Regions from separate parts of the Streptomyces sp. NPDC016562 genome, predicted to be linked through region 3. Evidence: riboswitches for the same ligand, from Rfam matches in the RefSeq annotation. Region 3 holds a riboswitch; each other region holds the start of a gene.
The links. Region 3 has a riboswitch for cobalamin ahead of ACF059_RS02180 (ribonucleoside-diphosphate reductase subunit alpha). Riboswitches for the same ligand answer to the same signal wherever they lie in the genome.
Positions count from the first base shown of each region.

Region 1: another riboswitch for cobalamin. It lies ahead of cobN (cobaltochelatase subunit CobN); the one in region 3 lies ahead of ACF059_RS02180 (ribonucleoside-diphosphate reductase subunit alpha).
Region 2: another riboswitch for cobalamin. It lies ahead of ACF059_RS14675 (ABC transporter substrate-binding protein); the one in region 3 lies ahead of ACF059_RS02180 (ribonucleoside-diphosphate reductase subunit alpha).

Region 1 covers NZ_JBIBRZ010000002.1:493,586-502,886, forward strand. Annotated here, with positions in the region: gene ACF059_RS10075 (hypothetical protein) at 1-211, opposite strand, end outside; gene ACF059_RS10080 (replication initiator) at 301-522, opposite strand; gene cobN (cobaltochelatase subunit CobN) at 980-4,675, opposite strand; cobalamin riboswitch at 4,708-4,866, opposite strand; gene ACF059_RS10090 (cobalamin biosynthesis protein CobG) at 5,573-6,907, shown strand; gene ACF059_RS10095 (precorrin-8X methylmutase) at 6,912-7,559, shown strand; gene ACF059_RS10100 (precorrin-2 C(20)-methyltransferase) at 7,556-9,061, shown strand; gene ACF059_RS10105 (cobalt-precorrin-6A reductase) at 9,164-9,301, opposite strand, start outside.
Region 2 covers NZ_JBIBRZ010000002.1:1,542,486-1,551,786, forward strand. Annotated here, with positions in the region: gene ACF059_RS14665 (serine/threonine-protein kinase) at 1-1,031, shown strand, start outside; gene ACF059_RS14670 (hypothetical protein) at 1,048-1,566, opposite strand; cobalamin riboswitch at 1,675-1,815, shown strand; gene ACF059_RS14675 (ABC transporter substrate-binding protein) at 1,861-2,856, shown strand; gene ACF059_RS14680 (FecCD family ABC transporter permease) at 2,853-3,911, shown strand; gene ACF059_RS14685 (ABC transporter ATP-binding protein) at 3,908-4,690, shown strand; gene ACF059_RS14690 (N,N-dimethylformamidase beta subunit family domain-containing protein) at 4,729-6,369, opposite strand; gene ACF059_RS14695 (sugar phosphate isomerase/epimerase family protein) at 6,445-7,233, shown strand; gene ACF059_RS14700 (beta-galactosidase family protein) at 7,322-9,133, shown strand; gene ACF059_RS14705 (ABC transporter permease) at 9,193-9,301, opposite strand, start outside.
Region 3 covers NZ_JBIBRZ010000001.1:475,799-485,099, forward strand. Annotated here, with positions in the region: gene ACF059_RS02160 (extracellular solute-binding protein) at 56-1,336, opposite strand; gene ACF059_RS02165 (GntR family transcriptional regulator) at 1,627-2,391, shown strand; gene ACF059_RS02170 (carbon starvation CstA family protein) at 2,530-4,749, shown strand; gene ACF059_RS02175 (CstA-like transporter-associated (seleno)protein) at 4,746-4,943, shown strand; cobalamin riboswitch at 5,147-5,279, shown strand; gene ACF059_RS02180 (ribonucleoside-diphosphate reductase subunit alpha) at 5,422-7,809, shown strand; gene ACF059_RS02185 (ribonucleotide-diphosphate reductase subunit beta) at 7,809-8,825, shown strand; gene ACF059_RS02190 (hypothetical protein) at 8,920-9,138, opposite strand; gene ACF059_RS02195 (helix-turn-helix domain-containing protein) at 9,220-9,301, shown strand, end outside.

The sequences.
Region 1 (9,301 bases), on a different contig from region 3:
TGGCGCGGGCTTTCCTGTACTTGGACGCGGTCATCGGGCGGTCTCTTCCAGGTGGCGCTGGACGTAGTCCTTTCAGGGCGTGGGTGCGGATGCGGCGGGCGCGGCCGATGGTCAGGGAGGCGAGGCGGCGGGTGCGCAGGAGGTCGTAGAGGGCGGAGCGGCGGATCTTGAGGCGCGCCACGGCCTCGGGGACGGAGGAGTTCGTCGTCACGCACTGGCTGTCACCGTCTCTGCTCGCGTCGGGCCGCCGCCGATGAGGGCGGCGAGGCGTTCGAGGTCGGGGGTGAGGCCGGTGCCGTCTTAGGCCCAGTGCGCGAGGACGAGGGTGGGCGGGGAGGCCGGAGGGGCGTGGCCGCGGTGCCAGGCGGCGCGGGCGGCCCGGAGGGCGCCGAGGGTGGTGGAGTAGGCGCGGGTCTTGGTGGAGAAGTGGCCACGGAAGCCGAGCATGTGGGCCCACTTGCGCAGATTCAGGTGGTTGTCGGGCCATCCCTCCGGGACGGTGAGGAGTCCGTCGTCACGCACGAGTCGCCACCGCCTGTTCGCGCGTCGGACCGCCACCGATGAGGGTGGCGAGGCGTTCGAGGTCGGGGGCGAGGCCGGTCCAAAGGGGTGGTTCGGCTTAGGGCCGAGGGGACCGCAGGAGGGGGACCCATGGCCATTTATCTGGCTCAAGGTGCTCGACAAGGCGTGGGCCGGCAAGTCGCTTGCCGAGGTGCTCGCGGGTCCCGTGGGCGCGCTCAGGGGGTCACCCACAAGAGCGGTGAGCTGCTGCGGGGCGTTCGGGGTCAAGGCCGTCGCCGATTTGCGGGCAGTCGTAGAACGTGCGGTGGGTACAGACGCTTGGCGTGCTGTGACGGACCGGCAAGGGGTAGTGGGCCGGTTCGGTCGTGTGCTTGGGGGCGGGGGAGTCGGGCGCATGCGAAAGGCGTCCCCCTCCCCGTGGCGGGTGAGGGGGACGGCCTTGGGATGGTGAGCCGGCTTAGTCGGACTCGCCCTCGAGGTTGCCCTCCGTCTCCAGGTAGACCTGGCGGAGGGATTCGAGGATCTGGGGGTCCGGCTTTTCCCACATGCCGCGGGACTCGGCCTCCAGGAGGCGTTCCGCGATGCCGTGCAGGGCCCAGGGGTTGGCCTCCTCCAGGAAGGCGCGGTTCTCCGGGTCCAGGACGTAGGTCTCGGTGAGCTTGTCGTACATCCAGTCCGCCACCACGCCCGTCGTGGCGTCGTAGCCGAAGAGGTAGTCGACCGTGGCCGCGAGTTCGAAGGCGCCCTTGTATCCGTGGCGGCGCATCGCCTCGATCCACTTCGGGTTGACCACGCGGGCGCGGAAGACGCGCGAGGTCTCCTCGACCAGGGTGCGGGTCTTGACCGTCTCCGGGCGGGTGGAGTCACCGATGTACGCCTCGGGGGCCGTGCCGCGCAGGGCGCGGACCGTGGCCACCATGCCACCGTGGTACTGGAAGTAGTCGTCCGAGTCCGCGATGTCGTGCTCGCGGGTGTCCGTGTTCTTCGCGGCCACGGTGATGCGCTTGTAGGCCGTCTCCATCTCGTCGCGGGCCGGGCGGCCTTCGAGGCCGCGGCCGTACGCGTAGCCGCCCCAGACCGTGTAGACCTCGGCCAGGTCCGCGTCCGTACGCCAGTCGCGGCTGTCGATCAGCTGGAGGATGCCGGCGCCGTACGTGCCCGGGCGCGAGCCGAAGATACGGGTCGTCGCGCGGCGTTCGTCGCCGTGGGAGGCCAGGTCCGCCTGGGCGTGGGCCCGGATGAAGTTGTCGGACGCCGGCTCGTCGAGCGAGGCCGCGAGGCGGACCGCGTCGTCCAGCAGGCCGATGACGTGCGGGAACGCGTCGCGGAAGAAGCCCGAGATGCGCAGGGTCACGTCGATGCGGGGACGGCCCAGCTCGGCGAGCGGGATGGCTTCCAGGCCGGTCACGCGGCGCGAGGCCTCGTCCCAGACGGGGCGCACGCCGAGCAGGGAGAGGGCCTCCGCCACGTCGTCGCCCGAGGTGCGCATCGCGCTCGTGCCCCACAGGGACAGGCCGACCGAGGCCGGCCACTCGCCGTTGTCCGTGCGGTAGCGGGTCAGGAGGGACTCCGCGAGGGCCTGGCCCGTCTCCCACGCCAGGCGGGAGGGGACGGCCTTCGGGTCCACGGAGTAGAAGTTGCGGCCCGTCGGCAGGACGTTGACCAGGCCGCGCAGCGGCGAGCCGGAGGGGCCGGCGGGGACGAAGCCGCCGTCCAGGGCCGAGACCACGTGGGCGATCTCGTCCGTCGTCCCGGCCAGGCGCGGGACGACCTCGCGCGCCGCGAAGGTCAGGACGTCCGTCACCGACTGCGGGTGGCCCGCCGTGACCGAGGCCACGGCGTCGAGGGACCACTGCGCGTCCTCCATCGCCTGGACCAGGGCGCGGGCCTGCTCCTCGATGGCGTCCGCCGAGGTACGGGTGGCCGCGGACTCGTCCAGGCCCAGCGCCTCGCGCAGGCCCGGAAGGGCCGTCGTGCCGCCCCAGATCTGGCGGGCGCGCAGGATGGCGAGGACCAGATTGACGCGGGCCGGACCGGTCGGGGCGCCGCCCAGGACGTGCAGGCCGTCGCGGATCTGGGCGTCCTTGACCTCGCACAGCCAGCCGTCGACGTGGAGCAGGAAGTCGTCGAAGCCGTCGTCGTCCGGGCGTTCGGCCAGACCCAGGTCGTGGTCGAGCTTCGCGGCCTGGATGAGGGTCCAGATCTGGGCGCGGATGGCCGGGAGTTTGGCCGGGTCCATCGCGGAGATCTGGGCGTACTCGTCCAGGTGCTGCTCCAGGCGTGCGATGTCGCCGTACGACTCCGCGCGCGCCATCGGCGGTACGAGGTGGTCGACCAGGGTGGCGTGCACGCGGCGCTTGGCCTGGGTGCCCTCGCCCGGGTCGTTGACCAGGAACGGGTAGATGAGGGGCAGGTCGCCGAGCGCGGCGTCGGGCGCGCAGGACGCCGAGAGGCCGGCGTTCTTGCCCGGGAGCCATTCGAGGTTGCCGTGCTTGCCCAGGTGGATCATCGCGTCGGCACCGAAACCGCCGTCGTGGGCGCCGGCCTGGATCCAGCGGTAGGCCGCCAGGTAGTGGTGCGACGGGGGGAGGTCCGGGTCGTGGTAGATCGCGATCGGGTTCTCGCCGAAGCCGCGCGGCGGCTGGATCAGGATGAGGAGGTTCCCGCGGCGCAGCGCGGCCAGGACGATGTCGCCCTCCGGGTTGGCGGAGCGGTCGACGAACATGTTGCCGGGGGCCTCGCCCCAGTGCTCCTCGACGCTCTCGCGCAGGTCGGCGGGGAGCTCGGCGAACCAGCGCTTGTAGTCGGCGGCCGGGATGCGGACCGGGTTGCGGGCCAGCTGCTCCTCGGTGAGCCAGTCCTGGTCGTGGCCGCCGGCCTCGATCAGGGCGCGGATCAGCTCGTCGCCGTCGCCGGAGACCAGGCCGGGGATCTCGGGGACGGGGCCGAAGTCGTAGCCCTCGGCGATGAGCGTGCGCAGCAGTTCGACGGCGCTGGCCGGGGTGTCCAGGCCCACCGCGTTGCCGATGCGGGAGTGCTTGGTGGGGTACGCCGACAGGACCAGGGCGATCTTCTTGTCGCGGCGGTCGATGTGGCGCAGGCGGGCGTGGCGTACGGCGATGCCGGCGACGCGGGAGGCGCGCTCGGGGTCGGCCACGTAGGCGGGGAGGCCGTCCTCGTCGATCTCCTTGAAGGAGAACGGGACGGTGATCAGGCGGCCGTCGAATTCGGGTACGGCGACCTGGGTGGCGGCGTCGAGGGGGGAGAGGCCCTCGTCGTTCTCCTCCCAGGTACCGCGGGAGCCGGTCAGGCACAGGGCCTGGAGGATCGGCACACCGAGCGCGGCGAGCGCGCCCGCGTCCCAGGACTCGTCGTCGCCGCCGGCGGAGGCGGTGGCGGGACGGGTGCCGCCGGCCGCGAGGACGGTGGTGATGATCGCGTCCGCGGACTCCAGGGCCTGGATGAGCTCGGGCTCCGGGGTGCGGAGGGAGGAGACGTAGAGGGGGAGCGGCTCGGCGCCGTGGGCCTCGATGGCGTCGCACAAGGCGTGGACGAAGGCGGTGTTGCCGCTCATCTGGTGGGCGCGGTAGTAGAGGACGGCGACCTTGGGGGTGGGGGCCGCCGTGGTGGTGCCGGGGGTGGTGCCCGTGCCCGTGGTGGAGGCCGTGCCTGTGGTGGGGGCCGTGCCTGTGCTTGGGGCGGGTGCCGGGCGGTCCAGGGGGCCCCAGGTGGGGGAGGCGGCGGGGGGTTCGAAGCCGTGGCCGGTGAGCAGGACGGTGTCCGAGAGGAACCGGGCCAGCTGGTCGAGGTTGGCCGGGCCGCCGTGCGCGAGGTAGCCGTGGGCCTCGGCCGCGATGCCGATCGGGACCGTGGAGGCCTCCATCAGCTGGGCGTCCGGGGCCTGTTCTCCGGTGAGGACCACCACGGGGCGGCTCTGGCCGGGGGCGAGGAGGACGTCGAGGCCCTCCTGCCAGGCGCGGAGTCCGCCGAGGAGGCGTACGACGACCAGGTCGACTCCGTCGAGGAGTCCGGGGAGGTCGTCGAGAGGGAGGCGGGAGGGGTTCGCGAACCGGTACGGGACGGGGGCGTCAGCCGTGTTCGCGGCGCGAGCGCTGAGCAGATCGGTGTCGGACGTCGACAGCAGCAGGATCATGCGGCGGCAGGCCTTCCTCGGGGTTTCCGCGCCCCGGGCAGTGAGGACAGCGGGAGTTCCTGACTTGCCCGGCGGTGTGGCTCTGCCGGGTTCACAGTGGCGGGACCGCGCCGGAATCTCACCGGGCTTCCTCCCATGTCGCCGTCCTCGGCGACGGCGGGCCGTGTGGTCCGCCGGAAGGTCATCTTAGGGCGTGAGTTTGTGCAGGCCGGGCCGGGGTGGGCGTGGGCGGGGGCGGGTGGGGGTCGGGGGCTTTGCCGGGGGTGGCGCTGGAGGTGTTGGCGCGGCGCCGTTGCCGGGGCTCTGCCCCGGGCCCCGCGCCTCAAACGCCGGCGGGGCTGGTGTGGGTGGCGGGGCGGGAGTGGGCGGCGGAGCTGGAGTGGGCGGCGGAGCTGGATGGGCGGGGCTTTTCCCGGGCCCCGTAGGCGGGGGGGTGGGGGCCGCGCCTCGGTTGGTGGGGGCGGGAGGGGCTTTGCCGGGGGTGGCGCTGGGGGTGTTGGCGCGGCGCCGTTGCGGGGGGGGGGCCCCCCCCCCCCGGCCCCCGACCCCGCCCCGGGGGGGGGGGGGGGGGGGGGGGGGGGGGGGGGGGGGGGGGGGGGGGGGGGGGGGCTGGATGGGCGGGGCTCTGCCCCGGGCCCCGCGCCTCAAACGCCGGCGGGGCTGGAGTGGGCGGCGCGGGGTGGAATCGCGGTGGGGGAGTGCTGGTGGTGGGGGTGGATTGGCTGGTGGGGGTGGAGGCGGGGAGGGGCGTGCGGTTGTGGGTGGGGTGGAGGCCGGGAGGGGGTGGGGTTTCTGGTGGGGGTGGGGGCCGGGATGGGGGGTGGGGTGACTGGTGGTGGCAGGAGGGTGGTGACGGACACAGGTCGGGGGATCGGAATCGTGGGTATGCTCGCCGCCATGCCCCAGCCCCCCTCCGCCGTATCGCGGGACGAACCCGTCATACGGGATCGCGGTGACGCATGCCCCGGTGCGCTGCGGCTGCACGCGGCGGACGACGGGTACCTCGCCCGTGTGCGGATCCCCGGCGGAGCGCTGACCGCGCGCCAGGGGTCCCTGCTCGCGCTGGCCGCCGACCGGTTCGGCGACGGGCACCTGGAGCTCACCTCCCGCGGCAACGTCCAGGTGCGCGGCCTCGCCGAGGGGTGCGGCGCCGGGCTCGCGCGGCTGCTCGACTCCGCCGGGCTGTTGCCCGCGCCCGGTCACGAGCGGGTGCGCAACATCGTGGCCACGCCCGCCTCGCAGGACGTGCTGCCCTGGGTCCGCGAACTGGACCGGCTGCTGTGCGCGAACGCGCGGGTCACCGCCCTGTCCGGGCGGTTCCTCTTCGCCTTCGACGACGGGCGCGGGGACGTGGCCGCCCTGGAGCCGGACATCACCGTGCTCGGCCGGCCGGGGGCGGGGGAGCGGGCGCTGGTGCGTCTGGGGCCGGCCGCCTCCGGCGCCGTGGCCGTCGCCGCGCAGGACGCCCCGCGCGCCGCACTGCTCGCCGCCGAGTACTTCCTCGACGCCGCCGACGCGGCCGGCACCCGGGCCTGGCGGGTGAGCGAGCTTCCCCCGGAACACGGCCTGGACGAGGGCGAGTTCGGCGCGCGGCTGGCCGCCGCCGGTATCGAGGCGACGCGCGAGGCCGCGGTGGACTGGCCGTACTGCCCGCCGCCCCAGCCCTGGGGCCGGGGCGCGGGACCGGGCCCGCGCGGAGCCCTGTGCGTCCTGCCCCCGCTGGGGCGGCTGACCACCGAACAGTGGCGGGTCTTGGTGCGGGTCGCCGAGCACGGCGATGGGCTGCGGATCACCCCGTGGCGCACCGTCATCCTGCCCGGCGCCCCGCTCGGGGAGCCGGTCGACGGCCCGGCCCTGCTGGAGGCCGCCGGGCTGGTCGTGTCCCCCGACAGTCCCTGGCTGTCCGTCACCGCCTGTACGGGGCGCCCCGGTTGCGCGAAATCCCTCGCGGACGTACGCGCCGACGCGCGCGCCCTCGTCGAGCGGGCCCTGGGGCCGCTGCCCGTGCACTGGTCCGGGTGCGAGCGCCGGTGCGGGCACCCGCGGGGGACGCAGTGGGTCGACGTGGTAGCCACGCAGGACGGCTACCGGCTCTCCGCGCACGGGCAGGCCCTGTCGCATCAGCCGTACCAGACGCACCAGCCGTACCAGCAAGGCCTACAAGACCTGGCGGACGCCCTGACGGCCGCACGCGAGATCCCCTCATCACCTCAGAGTCCGAAGACGCAGTGAAGAAATGAGCGAGTACACCGTGTTCGAGTACGAGAAGGACGGCGCCGCGATCTACCGCCAGTCCTTTGCCACGATCCGCGCCGAGGCGGACCTCTCCGGGCTGCCCGCCTCGGTCGCCCAGGTCGCGGTGCGCATGATTCACGCGTGCGGGATGACCGACCTCCCGCAGGACCTGGGGTACACCCCCGAGGTGGTGCTGCGCGCCCGCGCCGCGCTGGAGGCGGGCGCGCCGATCCTGTGCGACGTGCAGATGGTCGCGAGCGGGGTCACCCGCAAGCGCCTGCCCGCCGACAACGAGGTGATCTGCACGCTCTCGGACCCGGCGGTGCCGGAGCTGGCCGCGAAGATGGGCACCACCCGCAGCGCCGCCGCGCTCGAAGTGTGGCGCGACCGCGGCCTGTTGGAGGGCTCGGTGATCGCCGTCGGCAACGCGCCGACCGCACTGTTCCGGCTGCTGGAGATGATCGAGGAGGGCGCCCCGCGCCCGGCCGCCGTCATCGGCGTGCCCGTCGGCTTCATCGGCGCGGCCGAATCCAAGGACGCCCTCGCCGCCCACCCCTCCGGCCTCGACCACCTGATCGTGCGCGGCCGCCGGGGCGGCAGCGCCATCGCCGCCGCGGCCGTCAACGCCATTGCGAGCGTGGCCGAATGAGCACCAGGACCAGTGACGGCAAGGGGCGCCTCTACGGGGTCGGGCTCGGGCCCGGCGACCCGAACCTGATGACCCTGCGCGCCGTCGAGGTGATCGGCGAAGCCGACGTCGTCGCCTACCACAGCGCCCGGCACGGCCGTTCCATCGCCCGCTCGATCGCCGCGAAGCACCTGCGCGAGACGCACATCGAGGAGCCGCTGGTCTATCCGGTCACCACCGAGACCACCGACCACCCCGGGGGCTACCAGGGCGCGATGGAGGAGTTCTACGAGTCCGCCGCCGCCCGCCTGGCCGTCCACCTGGACGCCGGCCGGACCGTCGCCGTGCTCGCGGAGGGCGACCCGCTCTTCTACAGCTCGTACATGCACATGCACAAGCGGCTCGCGGACCGGTACGAGACCGAGGTCATCCCCGGTGTCACGTCGGTCAGTGCCGCCGCCGCCCGGCTCGGCACGCCGCTCGTGGAGGGTGAGGAGGTCCTGACCATCCTCCCCGGCACCCTGCCCGAGGAGGAGCTCACCGCCCGCCTCGCCGCCACCGATTCGGCGGTCGTGATGAAGCTCGGCCGGACCTTCCCGGCGGTGCGCGCCGCCATGGAGAACAGCGGCCGGCTCGCCGAGGCCCGCTACGTGGAACGCGCCACCATGGCCGGCGAGCGCACCGGCGTCCTCGCCGACACCGACCCCGGCAGCGTGCCGTACTTCGCCGTCGCCGTGGTGCCCAGCCGCATCGGCAACCCGGGCAGCGTGCCCTCCGGTCCCGGTGAGGTCGTGGTCGTCGGCACCGGCCCGGCGGGCCCGCTGTGGCTCACCCCGCAGACCCGGCGGGCGCTGGCCGACGCCGAGGTGCTGGTGGGCTACACCACCTATCTGGACCGGGTCCCGGTGAAGCCGGGCCAGATCCGGCACGGCTCCGACAACAAGGTGGAGTCGGAGCGCGCCGAGTTCGCGCTCGACCTCGCCCGGCGCGGACAGCGGGTGGCCGTGGTCTCCGGCGGCGACCCCGGGGTCTTCGCCATGGCCACCGCCGTCCTGGAGGTGGCCGGGCAGGCCGAGTACAAGGACGTGCCCGTACGGGTGCTGCCCGGCGTGACCGCCGCCAACGCGGCGGCCGCCGCGGCCGGGGCCCCGCTCGGTCACGACTACGCCACCATCTCGCTCTCCGACCGGCTCAAGCCGTGGGAGGTCATCGCGGAGCGCCTGCGCGCCGCCGCCTCCGCCGACCTGGTGCTCGCGCTGTACAACCCCGGCTCGCGCAGCCGGACCTGGCAGGTCGCGCAGGCGCGGGAGCTGCTGCTGGAGCTGCGCTCGCCGCAGACGCCGGTGGTCGTGGCGCGCGACGTGGGCGGCCCGGAGCAGTCGGTACGGATCGTCACGCTCGCCGAACTGGAGCCGTCCGAGGTCGACATGCGCACGCTCCTGCTGATCGGCTCCTCGCAGACCCAGGTCACCGAGCGGGCCGACGGCTCGCGGATCACGTGGACGCCGCGCCGCTACCCGTGACCGGGCGGGGCGCTCAACGACCCGTGGCCCGGGGCGGTCCGCCGCCCCGGGCCACGGGTCCTTCCACCGCGTGTCCGGCCTCGCGGGAGAGCGACGCCGGACCTACGCGGCCCCCCCGCGGCCGAGCCAGCGCAGGGCCGCCGGCACCGAGTCCGCCTCCGGTACGCCCTGGGGGACGGGCGGGCGGCGTACGACCAGGACCGGGACGCCCGCCTCGCGGGCGGCGGTGAGCTTGGGGGC
Region 2 (9,301 bases), on a different contig from region 3:
TCACGCTGGGCCAGACGGCGGCGTTCGCGGCGACGGGCGAGGCGCTGTACGGAGGCGGCCCCCAGCTGAGCGTCATGTTCCGGATCGTGCACTCCCAGCCCGACCTGTCCCACCTGCCCGAGCAGCTGCGCCCGGTGATCGCCCGGTGCCTGGCCGCCGATCCCAAGGAGCGGGCCACCCCGGCGGAGATCGTGGCGTGGTGCCGGCAGCGGCTGGGGGCGGACGCGGATGCGGGCGGCGGCCCGGCCGTCTGGCGCGAGCTGATGGGGCCGGAGGTGGAGGTCCCTGCTCCTGTTCCGGATCCCACCTCGGTGCACACGACGCCGCTGCTGCGGCGGTGGCGGCCCGCGCCGGCCCCGGCCGCACCGGAGCAACGGCGGGCCCGCAGGCGGCGCGTCGCACTGGTCACCGCTGCGGCGGTGACGACGTCGGCCATGGTGCTGACCGGTCTGGCCTGGACGTACATGGACGACATCGGCAGGCTGCTGCGCGTCCGCAACGGGTCCCCGGCGGCGCAGAAGACCCCCTCGGGACCGGTGTCGGGACCGGCCGCGGGGACGGCGTCGGGTTCGGCCGCGTCCGCGACCGGCGGCGGGACGGCGGGAGCCGCCGGACCGGCGTCGGGCCCGCCCCAGGAGTCCAAGCCGCCCGCAGCCGTCCCGTACGCCGGGGTGCGCCTGGACACGGAGAACTCGGTCGGCGTCAAAAAAGAACCGGCCCAGCGCCAGGACCGCTCGGGGGACATCCGGCTGAACTGCGAGAGGACCGGCTGCGACCTGGAGAGCGACTCCAGCGTGATCACCATGCTGTTCCCCGATCAGCAGGGCTCCCTGGACGTGTGCCGGGCCGCCCTCACGGACGTCGACACGCGCGAGTTCGGGCTGGCCGGGGCGACGAACGGCAGCGCGTTCTGCATCAAGCACCCGTCGGGCGACATCGCGCTCTTCGTGATCCAGAACAAGTCGCTGGTGCAGTTGAAGAACTGGCCTCAGTGGGTGACCGCGGACATGACGGTCTGGCGCGCGTCCTGACGACCGCGGGCCGCCCTCAGGGCAGGCTCCACTGGCCCACGTCGTCCGCGAAGCCGCCGTTCAGGGCGAACTGGACCGCGGCCGGGCCGGCGTCCTTCGGCAGCCGGAAGGTCACGAAGCCCTCCGCGTCGCCGCCGGGCCGGAGCGTGAGGGTGTCGGGGAAGCGCGGCCCGGCGGTCGTGGGGAGGTCGAGCCCGGTGAACCGCTGCCCGGTGGCGTCGAGCAGATGCGCGCAGGCCGCGGGGGAGTCCTCGTAGTCGGCCGTCCCGGTGTTCTCCAGGTGGAACCGCACCGCGACGAGCCGGTCGTCGCCGCCGGGCTCGACAGTGGCGGAGCGTGCGGGGGCGGCCGGGTCGACCACCTGCGTGAGCGTGACGTCGAGGCGCTGTCCGGGCCCGTCACCCGTGAGGGAGACCGTCTCCCCGGATCCGCCGGGCGCCCCGGCCACCAGCGCGGGCACCAGGAGGGCGGGGGCCAGCAGCGCGACCGCCGCGAAGGCGCTCCGCGAGCGGCCCGGTGCTCGGCTGCGGCGCATGGCGGACCTCCCGATCCACGGCTACCCTGCCCACGATCCTCCGCGACCCCGGCTTCCGCCACCCGCGCGTCGGCGGACCCCCTTGCCGCCGCCCGCGCCCTCCCGCCGTTCTGGCAGACTGGGGCACGTCACCCAGGCGGTGCAGGACAGGAAACCGGTGCGATTCCGGTGCGGTCCCGCCACTGTGACCGGACGTCCCCCCGCGGGAGATCCGGGAGTCAGACACTGACGCACCGCCTCTGCTCGTTCTTCACGTCGACCAGGGGACGCGGATCCCCCGGAGAGGCCTTCGCCATGTCGCGCACCCGCGCCCTTTGCCGCGCCTTCGTTCCCCTCGTCCTCCTCATACCCCTGGCCGCGTGCGGCAGTTCACCGGACGTGCGGGAGCACGGGGCCGCCGCGGACTCCGCCGCCGCGCCCGGTTTCCCGTACACCCTCACCAACTGCGGGGTGAGCAGCACCTATCAGGCCCCGCCCCAGCGCGCCGTCACCATGAACCAGCACTCCACCGAGCTGCTGCTCGCCCTCGGGCTGGGCGAGCGGATCGTCGGCTCCGCCTATCTCGACGACGCCGTGCTGCCGCTCTACCGGCCCGCCTACGACAAGATCAAGGTGCTGGCCAGGGAATACCCCTCCAAGGAGGTCCTGTTCGGCGCCGATCCCGACTTCGTGTACGGCGGATACGCCAGCGCCTTCGACAAGGCGCAGGGCCGCGACCGCGAGGCGCTCGCGAAGGCGGGCATCAACTCCCGGCTGAACGTGGAGTACTGCTCCGAGGGGCGGGTCGGCTTCGACCAGCTCAAGACCGAGATCACCGAGGTCGCCCGCACCTTCGGCGTGCCCGAGCGCGGCGCCCGGCTCGTCGAGGACGAGCAGCGCCGCATCGACGCGGTGACCGCCCGAGTCAAGGACGCGCCCCGGCCGTCCGTCTTCGTCTACGACTCGGGCGAGACCTCCGCCTCCACCTCGGGGGGCAACGGCATCGGCAACGAGATCGTCTCCCTCGCGGGCGGCACGAACGTCTTCGCGGACCTCAAGGACACCTTCGGTGAGGTGTCGTGGGAGAAGGTCATCGAGCGGGCACCCGAGGTCGTCCTCATCTACGACTACGGCGGCACCACCGTCGAAGCCAAGAAGCAGCGCCTGGTGAACGACCCGGCCCTCGCCGGGGTCCCCGCCGTCAAGAACCGGCGGTTCGTCGTCCTGCCGCTCTCCTCCGCCGTCCTGGGCGTACGCGTCGCCGACGCGGTCGAGTCCCTGGGCCGCCAGCTCCACCCCGATGCCCCGTGAGGCTGCGCACCGCCACCGTCCTGCTCGTACTCGTCTGCGCGCTCGCCGCGTCCGCCGTCGCGGGCCTGGCCCTGGGGCCGGTACGGATCGCCCCGGGCCGGGTGTTGGACATCGTCCTCGGCGGCCTGTCCGGCGAGCGGCGCACCGGGGCCTTCGCCTCCATCGTGTGGGACGTCCGGATGCCGCGCGTGCTCCTGGGGGCCGTGGTCGGGGCGGGGCTCGCGGTGGCGGGCACCGTGCTGCAGGCGCTCGTACGCAACCAGCTCGCGGACCCCTTCCTGCTCGGCGCCTCCTCCGGCGCCTCGGCGGGAGCCGTCCTCGTGATCGTCTTCGGGGCCGGAGCCGGGGCGGGAGCGGGGGCGGGGGCCGCCGGATTCGCCGGCGGGGTGGGCGTGCCGCTCGCCGCCTTCGCCGGTTCGATGGGCGCGCTCGTCGCCGTCTACGCGATGGCCCGGCGCGGCGCGAGCTTCACCACCGGCCGGCTCATCCTGGCCGGAGTCGCCGTCCAGTACGTCCTGTCCGCCCTCACCAGCCTCGTCCTGGTGCTCGCCGCGCACCCCGACCAGATCCGCTCCGTCCTCTTCTGGACCCTCGGAGGCCTCGGCGGGGCCCGCTGGGACGAACTGGCGCTGCCCGCCACGGCCCTGCTCGTCGGCACCGTCCTGCTCGTCGCCCTCGCCCGGCCGCTCGACCTGCTCCTCGCCGGGGAGGAGGGCGCGCACACCCTGGGCCTGGACACCGGACGGTTCCGCGCCGCCGTCTTCGTGCTCACCTCGCTGGTCATCGGCGTGCTCGTCGCCTACAGCGGCGCGATCGGCTTCGTCGGGCTGATGGTCCCGCACGCCGCGCGGATGGTCGTCGGCGCCGGACACCGGGCGCTCCTGCCGGTGGCCGCGCTGGGCGGGGCCGTGTTCCTGCTCCTGGCCGACCTGCTCGCCCGTACGGCCGCCGCGCCCGAGGAGATCCCGGTCGGCGTGGTCACCGCGCTCGTCGGCGGGCCGTTCTTCCTGTGGATGCTGCGCCGCTCCAGCCGGACCGAGGGGGTCACCGGATGACCGGGACATCGGCGCGGCCGGTGGAACTCGCCGTGCGGGGCGTGCGGTACGAGACCGACGGGCACACCCTGCTGCACGGCGTCGACCTCACCGCCCGGCCCGGCGAGACGGTGGGCGTGGTCGGCCCCAACGGCAGCGGCAAGACCACCCTGCTGCGCTGCGTCTACGGCGTCCTGCGGCCCACCGCCGGCCGGATCCTGCTCGACGGCGCCGACGCGGCCGCGCTCACCGTCAAGGAACGGGCGCGGCGCGTGGCGGTCGTACCGCAGGACGCGAGCGGCACGCTCGGGCTGACCGTCCGCGAGGTCGTCGCCATGGGGCGCAGCCCGCACAAACGGTTCTGGATGCAGGACGGCCCCGACGACGTGCGCCGCGTGGCCGGGGCACTGGAGACGGTGGGCGCGCTCCCCTTCGCCGAGCGCCGCTTCGACGAGCTCTCCGGCGGTGAGCGCCAACGCACCCTGGTGGCCCGCGCCCTGGTCCAGGACCCCGGCCTGCTCGCCCTGGACGAACCGACCAACCACCTGGACATCCGCTACCAGCTGGAGATCCTCGGCCTGGTCCGCGCCCTGCCCGCCACCAGCCTGCTCGTCCTGCACGACCTCAACCTCGCCGCCTCCTTCTGCGACAGGCTGTACGTGCTGAAGGGCGGCCGGGTCGCCGCCTCGGGACCGCCCCGGGAGGTCCTCACGGAGGACCTGCTGGCCGAGGTGTACGGGGTGCGCACCCGCATCGGGGTCCACCCCGGCACGGGCGCGCCGAACATCGTCTACGGGTAGCCGTACGGGCCCGTGCCGAGCTCCACCGGAGGGCCTCGCTAACTCCCGTACACGGCACGGACGTTGTCCTGCGCCGGGTAGGTCCGGCCCGCCGGGCCCGCCGCGAAGACCCGCAGCAGGTTCTCCGTCACCCGGGTGGTCAGGGCCCCGGTCCGTGCGTCCATCCCGTGGTGGGCGCCGCCGGCGCCGTCGCCGGTGGCGTCCAGGGCCTCCACCCACCGCATCGTTCCGGTCGCGAAGACGCCCGCCCCGCTCGGCACGGTGTAGTAGGCCGTGTCCTGGTGGCTGGGACGGCCCTCGCACACCACGGGGGAGTGGGCCAGGATCTCGATCGGCCGCGGTGTCGGGAAACCGGTGTCGACCTTGTCGTACTCCACCCCGACCAGGTGCGCGAAGCGGTCGCCGGCCCGCGCGCCGGTGCCTTCGAACAGCCAGTGGCCCGGGTGGGTCACCACGTAGGGGGCGTCCACCGGATAGCCGTCGTAGATCACGCCGAGCAGCGAGCTCTCCGGGTCCGCACCGGGCGCCGAGCGGAAGTCCACGGTCGCCGGATGGCCGCGCTTGAAGCCGGGATCCTGCGCGTAGGAGGACTTGTAGCAGACCAGCGTGCGGTCCGGCCCGAGGTCGGAGGGCTCCAGCCGGATCCGGCGGTAGCAGCAGTTCGCCCCGAGGACCGCGAGGTTGGTCCCGGCGTCGCGCGCCGCCGTGACGTGGGCCCGCTGCTCCGGCGACCAGTACTCGTCGTGGCCGAGCGAGAGCACGGCCGCCGCCCCCTCCAGCAGGCGCTTCTCCCGGGCCACGTCGGTGGTGGTCGCGTAGGCCAGGGGTATGCCGAGCCGCTCGGCGAGGGCGAGCAGCGGGGCCTCGTACGTCAGGAACAGGCCCGCGCCGTCGTCGTAGGCGTAGGGCCGGTCGAAGCTCACGGACAGGGAGCGCGAGGCGTAGCCGCCGCTGGGGCCGTCGTAGCTGCCGTAGCCTCCCCACCGGTTGTAGGCCTGCCAGGTGGCCACCGCGTTGACCACGACGGTACGCCCGGCCGTGGCCGCCGAGCGGACGGTGACGGGCACGAAGCGCTGGCCCTCGCCGCCCTGCGCGTCCAGCCGCAGCAGGTAGCAGCCCTCCGGCCAGTCCTTGGTCTCGACCGTGGTGGTACGGGCCCACCGGGTGCGCACCATGCGGGTGGCGGGGTCCACCGTGTGCTCGGGCTGGCGGGCCCCGGGCAGCGCCTCGGAACGCCACACCAGCCGGGCCCGGGCGCCGCCGTACCAGCCCATCCGGTAGGCGGAGACCGTGAACCGCGGGGCGGTGGTCGACACGTGCAGCCCGAAGGACTCGCCCGGAAGGACGCTGACCTTGTCCGCGAAGCCCTCGATGGCGCGCTCCGGACCGGCCTTGGTCACCGGCCAGTCGCCGTGGCCGGGGCGCGCGTTCTCGGCCGCGACGTCGAAGCCGTGGCCGGCCGCCGCCGAGGGCTCGCCGCCGGGCTTGGCGGACCCGTCGGCCCGCTCGCCGCCCTTGGCGCCCTGCCCGTCCGTGCCGCCGTCCCCGCCCGCGCAGCCGGCGACGGCTCCGATTCCGGCCGCCGTGGCCGCCCCCGTCGCGAGGGCGAGGAAGCGCCGCCGGGCCGCGCCCGGGCCCTCGTCGCCCCCGGCCGCCCCGGCCATGTGCTCCTGATCCATGCAGGGCACGCTATGTCACGCTTGGGCCATGACCGTCACCGCCCTGGCGTGATGACGAGGACTGTGGGAGCCGCCGTGAGATACGCCTTCTCCACGCTAGGCCTGCCGGGCGCGCCGCTCGACCGCGCCGCCGCCCTCGCGGCATCCCACGGCTTCGAGGGCATCGAGTTGCGGGCCCACCCCGAGGAACCCCTGCACCCCGCCAGCCCGGCCGGCGCGCGCGCCGCCGCGCTGCGGACCCTGACCGCCGCGGGCGTCGCCGTCCTCGCGGTCGCGGGTTACGCGAGGGTGGCGGCTCCCGGTGCGGACGAACCGGTCCTCGCCGAACTGCGCGCGCTGGTACGGCTCGCCGCCGATCTCCAGGCCCCCTGCGTACGGGTCTTCCCGGGCGGCGGGGACCTGCCGCAGGAGGCCGCCGACGGCAACGCCGTGCGCCGGCTGCTGGCCGCCGCACCCTTCGCCGAGCGCCACGGCGTACGGATCCTGCTGGAGACCCACGACTCCCACCGCACGGCGGCCGCCACCGCCCGGGTGCTCGACGCGGTCGCGCATCCGTCCGTCGGCGCGCTGTGGGACGTGCTGCACACCTGGCTGGGCGGTGAGGCCCCCGCCGCATCCCGACGCGCCCTGGCCGCGCACCTGGGCTACGTCCAGGTCAAGGACGTGCGGTCCGCGCACGACCTCACCCCGGTCCGGCTCGGCGCCGGAGCGCTGCCCCTGGCCGAGGCCGTGGCCACCGCGGCGCCCGACGACTGGCTGTGCTGGGAGTACGAGAAGCGCTGGTACCCCGACGCCGCCGCACTGCCGGGGCAACTCGCCGCAGGGCGGGCGTACTTGGAGAGCCTGTCGGTGCGTCCCCTATGACCGGTCATTGACGGCGCGGACGGCCCGTTCCTATATTCGGCGGCGTCCCGCACACCACGGCAGCTCCACGTCCCCCGGGAGTCCGCGCATGCTCACGCAGGACCACGACGGATTCCGGCGGGCCGGCCGCCCGCACCGCATCGTCTCCGGGGCCCTGCACTACTTCCGGGTCCACCCCGACCTGTGGGAGGACCGGCTGCGGCGCCTGCGCGCCCTCGGTGCGAACACCGTGGACACCTACGTCCCCTGGAACTTCCACGAGACCTCCCCCGGCAAGGCCGACTTCACCGGCTGGCGCGACCTCGGCCGCTTCCTGCGCACCGCCCAGCACCTGGGCCTCGACGCCATCGTGCGCCCCGGCCCCTACATCTGCGCCGAATGGGACTTCGGCGGCCTGCCCGCCCGCCTCCTCGCCGTCGACGGGCTCCACCTGCGGTGCTCCGACCCGCGCTTCGAGGCCGAGGTGGACGGCTGGTACGACCTGGTCGTCCCCGAACTGCTGCCGCTGCTCGCGAGCCGCGGCGGGCCCGTGGTCGCCGTGCAGATCGAAAACGAGTACGGCTCGTACGGCAACGACACCCGCTACCGCGCCCACCTGGAGCGGGCCCTCGTCGAACGCGGCGTGGACTGCCTGCTGTTCACCGCCGACGGCCCCGAGGACGCCATGCTCCAGGGCGGCACGGTCCCCGGCCGGCTCGCCACCGCCACCTTCGGTGCCCGGCCCGCCGAACGCCTCGCCGCTCTGCGCCGCTACGAGCGGACCGGCCCCCTCACCGCTATGGAGTTCTGGATCGGCTGGTTCGACCACTGGGGCGAGGAGCACCACGTCCGCGTCGCGCAGGACACGGCCGAGTCGCTCGACGAACTCCTCGCCACCGGCGCCTCCGTCAACCTCTACATGGCCCACGGCGGCACCAACTTCGGCTTCTGGGCCGGCGCCAACCACACCGGCTCCCACCCGGGGGACCCCGGCTACCAGCCCACCGTCACCAGCTACGACTACGACGCGCCCATCGGCGAGGCCGGTGAACTCACCCCCAAGTTCCACGCGTTGCGGGAGGTCATCGGCCGGTACGTGCCCCTGCCCGACGGGCCGCTGCCCGAGCCGCCGCCCCGCATCACCCCCGCCCTCGCCACCCCCGCGGGCACCAGCGCGCTGCTGGCCGCCCTCGACCTGCTCGGCGGCCCGCCCGTGCTGCGCCCGGCCCCGGAGTCCATGGAGCGGCTCGGCCAGAGCCACGGCCTGATCCACTACCGCACCACCCTCACCGGCCCGCGGCCGGCCATGCCCGTCAGGATCGACGGCCTCGGCGACCGCGCGTACCTCTTCGCCGACGGAGAGCCGCTCGGCGCCTTGGACCGCAACACCCCCGAGGTGGGGATCGACCTGGCGGTCGGCGGGGCGGGCCTGGTCCTCGACGTACTGGTCCGGGCCCAGGGACGGGTCAACTACGGACCGCTCCTCGACGACCGCAAGGGCATCTGGCGCGGCGTACGCCACGGCCACCAGCACCTCTTCGAATGGGAGATCCGGCCGCTGCCGCTCACCGACCTGAGCGGACTCGACTGGTCCGCCGCCGGCGAGGACACCGGCCCCGCCCCCGCCCCGCCGACCGGAAAGCCCGCCTTCCACCGCTTCACCCACACGCCCGGGCAGGGCCCGGCCGACGCCTTCCTCGACGTCTCGGGCTGGGGGACCGGCCTGATCTGGCTGAACGGCTTCCTCCTCGGCCACTACGACACCCCGCGCGGCCCCCAGCGCACCCTCTACGCCCCCGGCCCCCTGTGGCAGGACGGCGAGAACGAGATCATCATCCTCGAACTGGAGCGCCCCGGCACCGAACTCCCCCTGCGCGACCGCCCCGACCTCGGCCGCACCACGGTCGTGAACCCGGACTGAGGTGGGCTTGAGCGGCCCTCCGCACCCCACGGCCGCGCCGAACGCAGGCCGCCACCGGTCTACGACACGATGTCCTTGCGGGAGAACCCACGGAACGCCAGCGCGAACAGCACCAGCGCGTACGACACCGACACCACCGCGCCTTTGACCATCCCGCCCCACTCCAGC
Region 3 (9,301 bases):
CAGGGCCCCGCCCCGGCCCGGACCGGGCGGGGGGCGGGGCCCTGCCGACTACAGGTCACTTGGTGTTGATGACCTTGTCGATCTCGGCGTCGGCGGCCTTGGCCGCGTCCTCGACCGACTTGTTGCCGGTGCCGATGTCACGGAGCATCGTCTGGAGGACCTTGGCCTTCTCGATCTGGCCCCAGCCGGACGCCGTCGGGACGAACCAGGAGGACTCGGCCGCGGTGGCGGCGACCTCGGTCTTCGGGTCGGCCTTCAGCGGGCCGAGGTCCGTCTTGTTGTTGGGCAGGTTGCCCTTGGCGATCAGGCCCTTCTGGCCCTGGGCGCCGGTGAAGACGTTGATCCACTCGGCGGCGACGTCCTTGGCCTTGGACTTGGCCGGGATGGCGAGGTCCGAACCGCCGAGGAAGACGGGCAGGTTCTTGCCGTTCGGGCCGGGCTGGACGAAGTTCTCCAGCTTGTCCTTGAGCCCGCCGACCTTGTCGCTCTCCGGGGCGGCCGCGGTGGCGCCCTCCCAGCCGGCGGCGAAGATCGCGGCGGAGTTGCCCTGGCCGAAGACGACCGGGCGGTCGGCCTCGTCCTTGGTCTTGTCCGCGTGCATGTACTTGTCGAGGAGCTCCTTGTACTGCTTCAGCCCCTTCAGCGACTCGGGGGAGGACAGGGCGCCCTTCCACTTGTCGCCGTCCTTCTTGGCGATGGCGCCGCCGGCGTCGTAGACGTAGGACATCGCGGCGTACCAGTCCGGGGAGGGCTGGTAGAGCGCGCTGAACTTGTCGCCCTTCGCGGCCTGGATCTTGTCCAGGGCGGCGGTGTATTCCGCCCAGGTCTTCGGGGCGGCGGTGACGCCGACCTCGGCGGCTATGTCCTTGCGCCAGGTGCCCACGCGGCCACCTGCGTAGTAGGGGACGCCGTAGGTCTTGCCGTCGTAGGTGACGGACTGCTTGAGGGCGTCCAGCCAGGCGCCGGAGTTCTCGAACTTCGAGGGGTCGACGTCGGCGAACGCGCCGGTCGACATGTAGCCGATCATCTCGGAGTTGCCCATCTCGACAACGTCCGGGGCCTTGTCCGTGGCGAGCACGGCGTCCAGCTTGGCGTTCTTGTCCGGCCAGCCGTAGTACTCGTGCTTGATCGTGAGGCCCGGGTGCTTCGCGACGACCGCGTCGTCGGCCGCCTTCACCAGCTCCGGCCAGTTGTTCTGGGCGTCGACCGTCAGCCAGACGGTGAGCTCCTTGGCGCCGGAGGCCTTGTCGCCCCCCTTGCTGTCGGAATCACCGCATGCCGCCAGGCCGATAACCATGCCCGCGACTCCAACCGCCGCGATGAGCTTGCGCTTCACGCCACCCTCCTCAGGGATGCCTGCCTGCACTTCCCTTGCCCGCCGCGGCGACATACGCGAAGTACTGCACGTGGGGCCGGGATCCGATCCATATTGGTGTAGACCAGTAGCTGGAGCTTGGCCTAGACCTTTAGGGGTGTCAAGGGTCTAATGAGCGGGTGCTCGGTCCGTTATCGGACCGACACCTGGGGAGAGAGAAGGCCTGTCCCCCCACACGTGTCACGATGTGACCGCACATATCGGAGGAGCCGGTGACGGCAGCGAAACTGGAGTCGGGAAGGCGGGCGGCGATGGCCACCGAAGGGGCGATCACGGAGCCGGAGAGCGGGGCGGCCACCCGTACGGCGCGTGTACCCAAGTACTACCGACTCAAGCGGCACTTGCTCGACATGACCGAGACGCTGCCGCCCGGCACCCCGGTCCCGCCGGAGCGCACGCTCGCGGCCGAATTCGACACCTCGCGGACCACCGTCCGCCAGGCCCTCCAGGAACTGGTCGTCGAGGGACGGCTGGAGCGCATCCAGGGCAAGGGCACCTTCGTCGCCAAGCCCAAGGTCTCCCAGGCGCTCCAACTCACCTCCTACACCGAGGACATGCGCGCCCAGGGCCTGGAGCCGACCTCCCAGCTCCTCGACATCGGCTACGTGACGGCCGACGACACCCTCGCCGGGCTGCTCAAGATCACCACCGGTGGGCGGGTGCTGCGCATCGAGCGGCTGCGGCTGGCCAGCGGCGAGCCGATGGCCATCGAGACCACGCACCTGTCGGCCAAGCGCTTCCCGGCGCTGCGCCGTTCGCTCGCCAAGTACACCTCCCTCTACACCGCACTGGCCGAGGTCTACGACGTCCACCTCGCCGAGGCCGAGGAGACGATCGAGACCTCGCTCGCCACCCCGCGCGAGGCCGGGCTGCTCGGCACCGACGTCGGGCTGCCGATGCTGATGCTCTCCCGGCACTCGCTGGACGCGGACGGCGAACCGGTGGAGTGGGTGCGGTCGGTGTACCGCGGGGACCGGTACAAGTTCGTCGCCCGGCTCAAGCGCCCCGCCGTCTGACCCCCGCCCCCGCGGCTTGGCACACGGTCCCGCCCGGAATCTTCACAGACCGCAATGCGGACGGGGCCTTACGTTCACCGGCCAATCCCCCGTAGATTCCCTGCGCTTACGCAGATGATCGACGAGGGGACGAGGGTCATGGCCGAACCGGAAGCAACAGGGACAGAACGGGACGCGGCGAGTCCGGGCACCACGACGGGCTCGCCCTCCCCGAAGTCCGTCGCCGCGTGGGTGCTCGTCGGACTCATCGGCGCGATGGGCTGGGGCGTACTGGCGCTCTCGCGCGGCGAGGAGGTCTCCGCCGCCTGGCTGCTCGCCGCCGCCCTGGGCTCGTACGCGATCGCCTACCGCTTCTACGCGCGCTTCATCGCCCACCGCGTCCTGAAGGTGGACAAGACCCGGGCCACCCCCGCCGAACGCCTCGACAACGGTGTCGACTTCCACCCGACCGACCGGCGGGTGCTCTTCGGCCACCACTTCGCAGCCGTGGCCGGCGCCGGGCCGCTCGTGGGCCCCGTGCTCGCCTCGCAGATGGGCTACCTGCCCGGCACCATCTGGATCGTCGCGGGCGTGATCTTCGCGGGCGCCGTGCAGGACATGGTCACGCTGTTCTTCTCCACCCGGCGCAACGGCCGCTCGCTCGGCCAGATGGCCCGGGACGAAATCGGCCCCGTCGGCGGAGCCGCCGCCCTGGTCGCCGTGTTCGCCATCATGATCATCCTGCTGGCGGTGCTGGCGCTGGTCATCGTCAACGCCCTGGCGCACTCCCCCTGGGGCGTCTTCTCCATCGGCATGACCATCCCGATCGCCCTCTTCATGGGCTTCTACCTGCGCGTGCTGCGGCCGGGCCGGGTCACCGAGGTCTCCACCATCGGCGTCGTCCTGCTGCTGATCGCCATCGTCGCGGGCGGCTGGGTCGCGGAGTCCTCCTTCGCCGACACCTTCACGCTGGAGAAGGAGACGCTGGTCCTCTGGATGGTCGCGTACGGCTTCGTCGCCTCGGTGCTGCCGGTGTGGATGCTGCTCGCGCCCCGCGACTACCTCTCCACCTTCATGAAGATCGGCACCATCGCCCTGCTCGCCCTGGGCGTGGTCATCGCGATGCCGACGCTGAAGATGCCGGCGATCACGGACTTCGCCTCGCGGGGCGACGGCCCGGTCTTCGCCGGGTCGATGTTCCCGTTCGTCTTCATCACCATCGCCTGCGGGGCCCTGTCCGGCTTCCACTCCCTGGTCGCCTCCGGCACCACCCCGAAGATGATCCAGAAGGAAACCCAGGTCAGGGTCATCGGCTACGGCGCGATGCTCACCGAGTCCTTCGTCGCCGTCATGGCGATCATCGCGGCCTGCATCATCGAGCCGGGCCTCTTCTTCGCGGTCAACTCCCCCGGCGGCGTCGTCGGCGCCACCGTCGAGTCGGCCTCGCAGGCGGTGACGAACTTCGGCTTCGCCATCTCCCCCGAGGCGCTGACGCAGGCAGCGAAGGACGTGGAGGAGGCCAGCCTGCTGTCCCGTACGGGTGGCGCGCCGACCTTCGCACTCGGGATGTCGGAGATCTTCTCGTCGGTGTTCGGCGGGGCCGGCATGAAGGCCTTCTGGTACCACTTCGCCATCATGTTCGAGGCGCTGTTCATCCTCACCACGCTCGACGCGGGCACCCGCGTCGGCCGGTTCATGCTCCAGGACACCCTGGGCAACCTGCACAAGCCGTTCAAGGACGTCAGCTGGAAGCCGGGCGTGTGGCTGGCGAGCGCGGTCGTCGTGGGCGCCTGGGGCTACTTCCTCTGGGTGGGCGTCAAGGACCCGCTGGGCGGGATCAACCAGCTGTTCCCGCTCTTCGGGATCGCGAACCAGCTGCTGGCCGCCGTCGCCCTGGCCGTCTGCACCACCCTGCTGGTGAAGTCGGGCCGGCTGAAGTGGGCGTGGGTGACGGCCGTTCCCCTGGTGTGGGACGTGGCCGTGACCCTCACCGCCAGCTACCAGAAGATCTTCTCCGACAACCCGAAGATCGGCTTCTTCGCGCAGCGCAGCACCTACCAGGACGGCATCGACGCCGGGAAGGTACTCAAGCCCGCGAAGGACATGGGCGAGATGCACACCGTGGTCACCAACGCCACGGTGGACGGGGTACTGTCCGTGATCTTCGCCCTGCTGATCGTCATCGTGCTGCTGGACGCCGCCCGGACCTGCCTGAAGGCCGTCCGCGCGCCGGAGTCGGTCACGCTCGCCGAGGTCCCGTGGACCGAGTCGAAGATCATCGCCCCGGCCGGGCTGATCGCGACCGCCGAGGAGAAGGCGGAGCTCGCCGCGGCGGGCCTCGACTCGGGCGGCGGACGGGTCAAGGAGCCGGTGGCGTGAGCGCCGTACGGGACGTCCTGGCGCGGGCCCGGTTCTACGTACGGGAGTTCTCCGGGGAGGCGGCCTACGACCGCTACGCGGCCCACGCGCGCTCCCACGACCCGGACGCGCGGGTCATGACCCGCCGCGAGTTCGAGCGCGCCCGCACGGACGCGCGCGAGGCCGACCCCCGCGAGGGCTTCGGCTGCTGCTGACCCCCGCCCGCCACGCACCCGAGGGGCCCCGCCGGACGACCGCGCGGGGCCCCTCGGCTGTGCGCGTCGGCGCGCGCGGCCCTTGGGGGACCGGCCTGCCCGCCTTCCTCGGCGGCGCCGTCCCCGGCGATAGCGGAGAGGTACCACGTGCGGACGGCGCGTCGCGGGGGACACAACATGTGGGGGGTCACGCATCAACTGCCCACCACATGTATGCTCATGGCTGCTGTCGCCGCAGGGGAATCCGGTGCGAATCCGGAACTGTCCCGCAACGGTATGAAGTGTCCGCCTACCGGATACGAAGTCCGAGGACCTGCCGACAGCGCGCCCGGCTCGACCGAACCGGGTGCCGACACGTCCGGGCTTCGCGGTTGGGCCGGTGGACGCCATGCGGTAGGTCGCGCTCCGGCGCGCCCGCATGCGCCCGCCCGCGCCCCGCTCCGCCGATGACCGGGCCGAGCGAGGGAGAGCTCCCGCCGTGACCATCGCGCCTTCAGCACCGCGCGCCGAGTCCACTTCTGGCGACAACACCGAGGGCCCGGGGGCCACGCTGCTGCGTACCCTCACCGAACTGACGGCGGACCTCCCCGACACCGATCCCGGCCGGGTCGCCGCCGCCGCCCTGCGCGGCCGCAGCGCCGCCGCCGACGACGCCGAGCTGCGCGGCCTGGCCACCGAGGCCGCCGCCGGTCTGATCTCCGAGGACCCGGCGTACTCCCGGCTCGCCGCCCGCCTGCTGACGCTCGCCGTCCGCGACGAGGCCGCCGGGCAGGGCTCCACCTCCTTCTCGGCCTCCGTCGCGGTCGGCCACCGCGAGGGGCTCATCGCCGACCGCACCGCGCAGTTCGTGACGGCCCACGCCGCCCGCCTGGACGCGCTGGTCGAGCACACCCTCGCCGAGGGCGCCGACGACCGCTTCGGCTTCTTCGGCCTGCGCACCCTGCACAGCCGCTACCTGCTGCGCCACCCCATCACCCGCCAGGTCATCGAGACCCCGCAGTACTTCATGCTGCGCGTGGCCTGCGGCCTGGCCGCGGACGAGAGCGTCCAGGCCGTCGAGGAAGTGGCCTCGCTGTACCGGCTGATGAGCCGCCTCGACTACCTGCCCTCCTCCCCCACGCTCTTCAACTCCGGCACCCGCCACCCGCAGATGTCCTCCTGCTACCTGCTGGACTCCCCGCTGGACGAGCTGGACTCGATCTACGACCGCTACCACCAGGTCGCGCGCCTGTCGAAGCACGCGGGCGGCATCGGCCTGTCGTACTCCCGCATCCGCGCCCGCGGTTCGCTGATCCGCGGCACCAACGGCCACTCCAACGGCATCGTGCCGTTCCTGAAGACCCTCGACGCCTCCGTCGCCGCCGTGAACCAGGGCGGCCGCCGCAAGGGCGCCGCCGCCGTCTACCTGGAGACCTGGCACGCGGACATCGAGGAGTTCCTGGAGCTGCGCGACAACACCGGTGAGGACCAGCGCCGTACGCACAACCTGAACCTCGCCCACTGGGTCCCGGACGAGTTCATGCGCCGCGTGAACGCGGACGCCGAGTGGTCGCTGTTCTCCCCGGCCGACGTGCCCGAGCTGGTCGACCTGTGGGGCGACGAGTTCGACGCCGCCTACCGCAAGGCCGAGGCCGAGGGCCTGGCCCGCAAGACCATGCCCGCCCGCGACCTGTACGGCCGGATGATGCGCACCCTCGCGCAGACCGGCCAGGGCTGGATGACCTTCAAGGACGCCTCCAACCGCACGGCGAACCAGACCGCCGAGCCGGGCACGGTCGTGCACTCCTCGAACCTCTGCACCGAGATCATCGAGGTCACCAACGACGGCGAGACGGCCGTCTGCAACCTCGGCTCGGTCAACCTGGGCGCGTTCGTCGTCGACGGTGAGATCGACTGGGAGCGGATCGACGAGACCGTCCGCACCGCCGTCACCTTCCTCGACCGCGTGGTGGACATCAACTTCTACCCGACCGAGCAGGCGGGCCGCTCCAACGCCCGCTGGCGCCCGGTCGGCCTGGGCGCCATGGGCCTCCAGGACGTCTTCTTCAAGCTGAAGCTGCCCTTCGACTCCCCCGAGGCGAAGGCCCTGTCCACCAAGCTCTCCGAGCGCATCATGCTCGCCGCCTACGAGGCCTCCTGCGACCTCGCCGAGCGCAGCGGCCCGCTGCCGGCCTGGGAGCAGACCCGCACCGCGCGCGGCGTCCTGCACCCGGACCACTACGACGTGGAGCTGAACTGGCCGGAGCGCTGGGACGCGCTGCGCGCCCGCGTCGCCGAGAGCGGCATGCGCAACTCCCTGCTCCTGGCCATCGCCCCGACGGCGACCATCGCCTCCATCGCGGGCGTCTACGAGTGCATCGAGCCGCAGGTCTCCAACCTCTTCAAGCGCGAGACGCTCAGCGGTGAGTTCCTCCAGGTCAACGCCTACCTGGTGGACGAGCTGAAGCGGCTCGGCGTGTGGGACGCCCAGACCCGCGAGGCGCTGCGCGACTCCAGCGGCTCGGTCCAGGGCTTCGGCTGGATCCCGGCCGAGGTGCGCGAGCTGTACCGCACGGCGTGGGAGATCCCGCAGCGCGGTCTGATCGACATGGCGGCGGCCCGTACGCCGTTCCTCGACCAGTCGCAGTCGCTGAACCTGTTCCTGGAGACGCCCACCATCGGCAAGCTCAGCTCGATGTACGCGTACGCCTGGAAGCAGGGCCTGAAGACCACCTACTACCTGCGCTCGCGGCCCGCGACGAAGATCGCCCGCGCCGCGTCCGGCTCCGCCGTCCCGGCGGCCGCCGCCCCGCTCCCGCAGGCCGTCGACGCCGACGCGCTGGCCTGCTCCCTTGAGAACCCCGAGTCCTGCGAGGCCTGCCAGTAATGACCACCAGCGAACAGAAGAACCTCCTCGACCCGGGCTTCGAGCTGACCCTGCGCCCCATGCGCTACCCGGACTTCTACGAGCGCTACCGGGACGCGATCAAGAACACCTGGACCGTCGAGGAGGTCGACCTCCACTCGGACGTCGCCGACCTGGCGAAACTGACGCCGGCCGAGCAGCACATGATCGGCCGTCTGGTCGCGTTCTTCGCGACGGGCGACTCGATCGTCTCGAACAACCTGGTGCTGACGCTCTACAAGCACATCAACTCCCCGGAGGCGCGCCTGTACCTGTCGCGCCAGCTGTTCGAGGAGGCCGTGCACGTCCAGTTCTACCTGACGCTGCTCGACACCTACCTGCCCGACCCGGACGACCGCGCGGCCGCCTTCGACGCGGTCGAGGAGATCCCCTCCATTCGCGAGAAGGCGCAGTTCTGCTTCCGCTGGATGGACTCCGTCGAGAAGATCGACCGGCTGGAGACGCAGGCCGACCGCCGCCGCTTCCTGCTGAACCTGATCTGCTTCGCGGCGTGCATCGAGGGCCTGTTCTTCTACGGCGCCTTCGCCTACGTCTACTGGTTCCGCTCGCGCGGCCTGCTGCACGGCCTGGCGACGGGCACCAACTGGGTGTTCCGCGACGAGACCATGCACATGAACTTCGCGTTCGAGGTCGTGGACACGGTCCGCAAGGAGGAGCCGGAGCTCTTCGACGACGCGCTCCAGCAGCAGGTCACCGACATGCTGAAGGAGGCCGTGGAGGCGGAGCTGCAGTTCGGGCGCGACCTGTGCGGTGACGGCCTGCCGGGCATGAACACCGAGTCGATGCGCGAGTACCTGGAGTGCGTCGCGGACCAGCGCCTGGTCCGTCTCGGGTTCCCGCCGGTGTACGGCTCGCAGAACCCGTTCTCCTTCATGGAGCTGCAGGGCGTCCAGGAGCTGACGAACTTCTTCGAGCGCCGGCCGTCGGCCTACCAGGTCGCGGTCGAGGGCACGGTCGACCTGGACGAGGACTTCTAGACCGCGCGAGCAGACCGCGCTACGGCGCAGACGGCGCACGGCGTCCGATCACGGGCCCGGCGGGTGAGCACCTCACCCGCCGGGCCTTCGGCGTTCACTTGCCGGGGGCGTGCCGCAGGACGATGCGGGCCGCGCCGGCCGTGCGCGGGCGGGGCCGCGGCTGCGGCTGCCCGTGGCGGATGAGCTGCTCGCGCTGCTGGGCGGCGCGTACCTGCCGGTCGATCCGGCGGTCGCGGGCGATGCCGTAGAGCGCCGGGCCGAGCAGGAGGGCGGCGACGGCGAGGACGGCGAGGTAGTTCAGGAAGCTGTTCATGGCTCCACTCTCGCCGGGTCGACCAACATCAAACAGTGGCAGGACTGTCATGAAGGCGCGAATTACTGCCACACTGGAGTCATGCTGAACAACGTGGCGGTAGCGCTGGTCGACGGGGTGACCCCCTTCGAATTCGGGATCTTCTGCGAGGTCTTCGGGATCG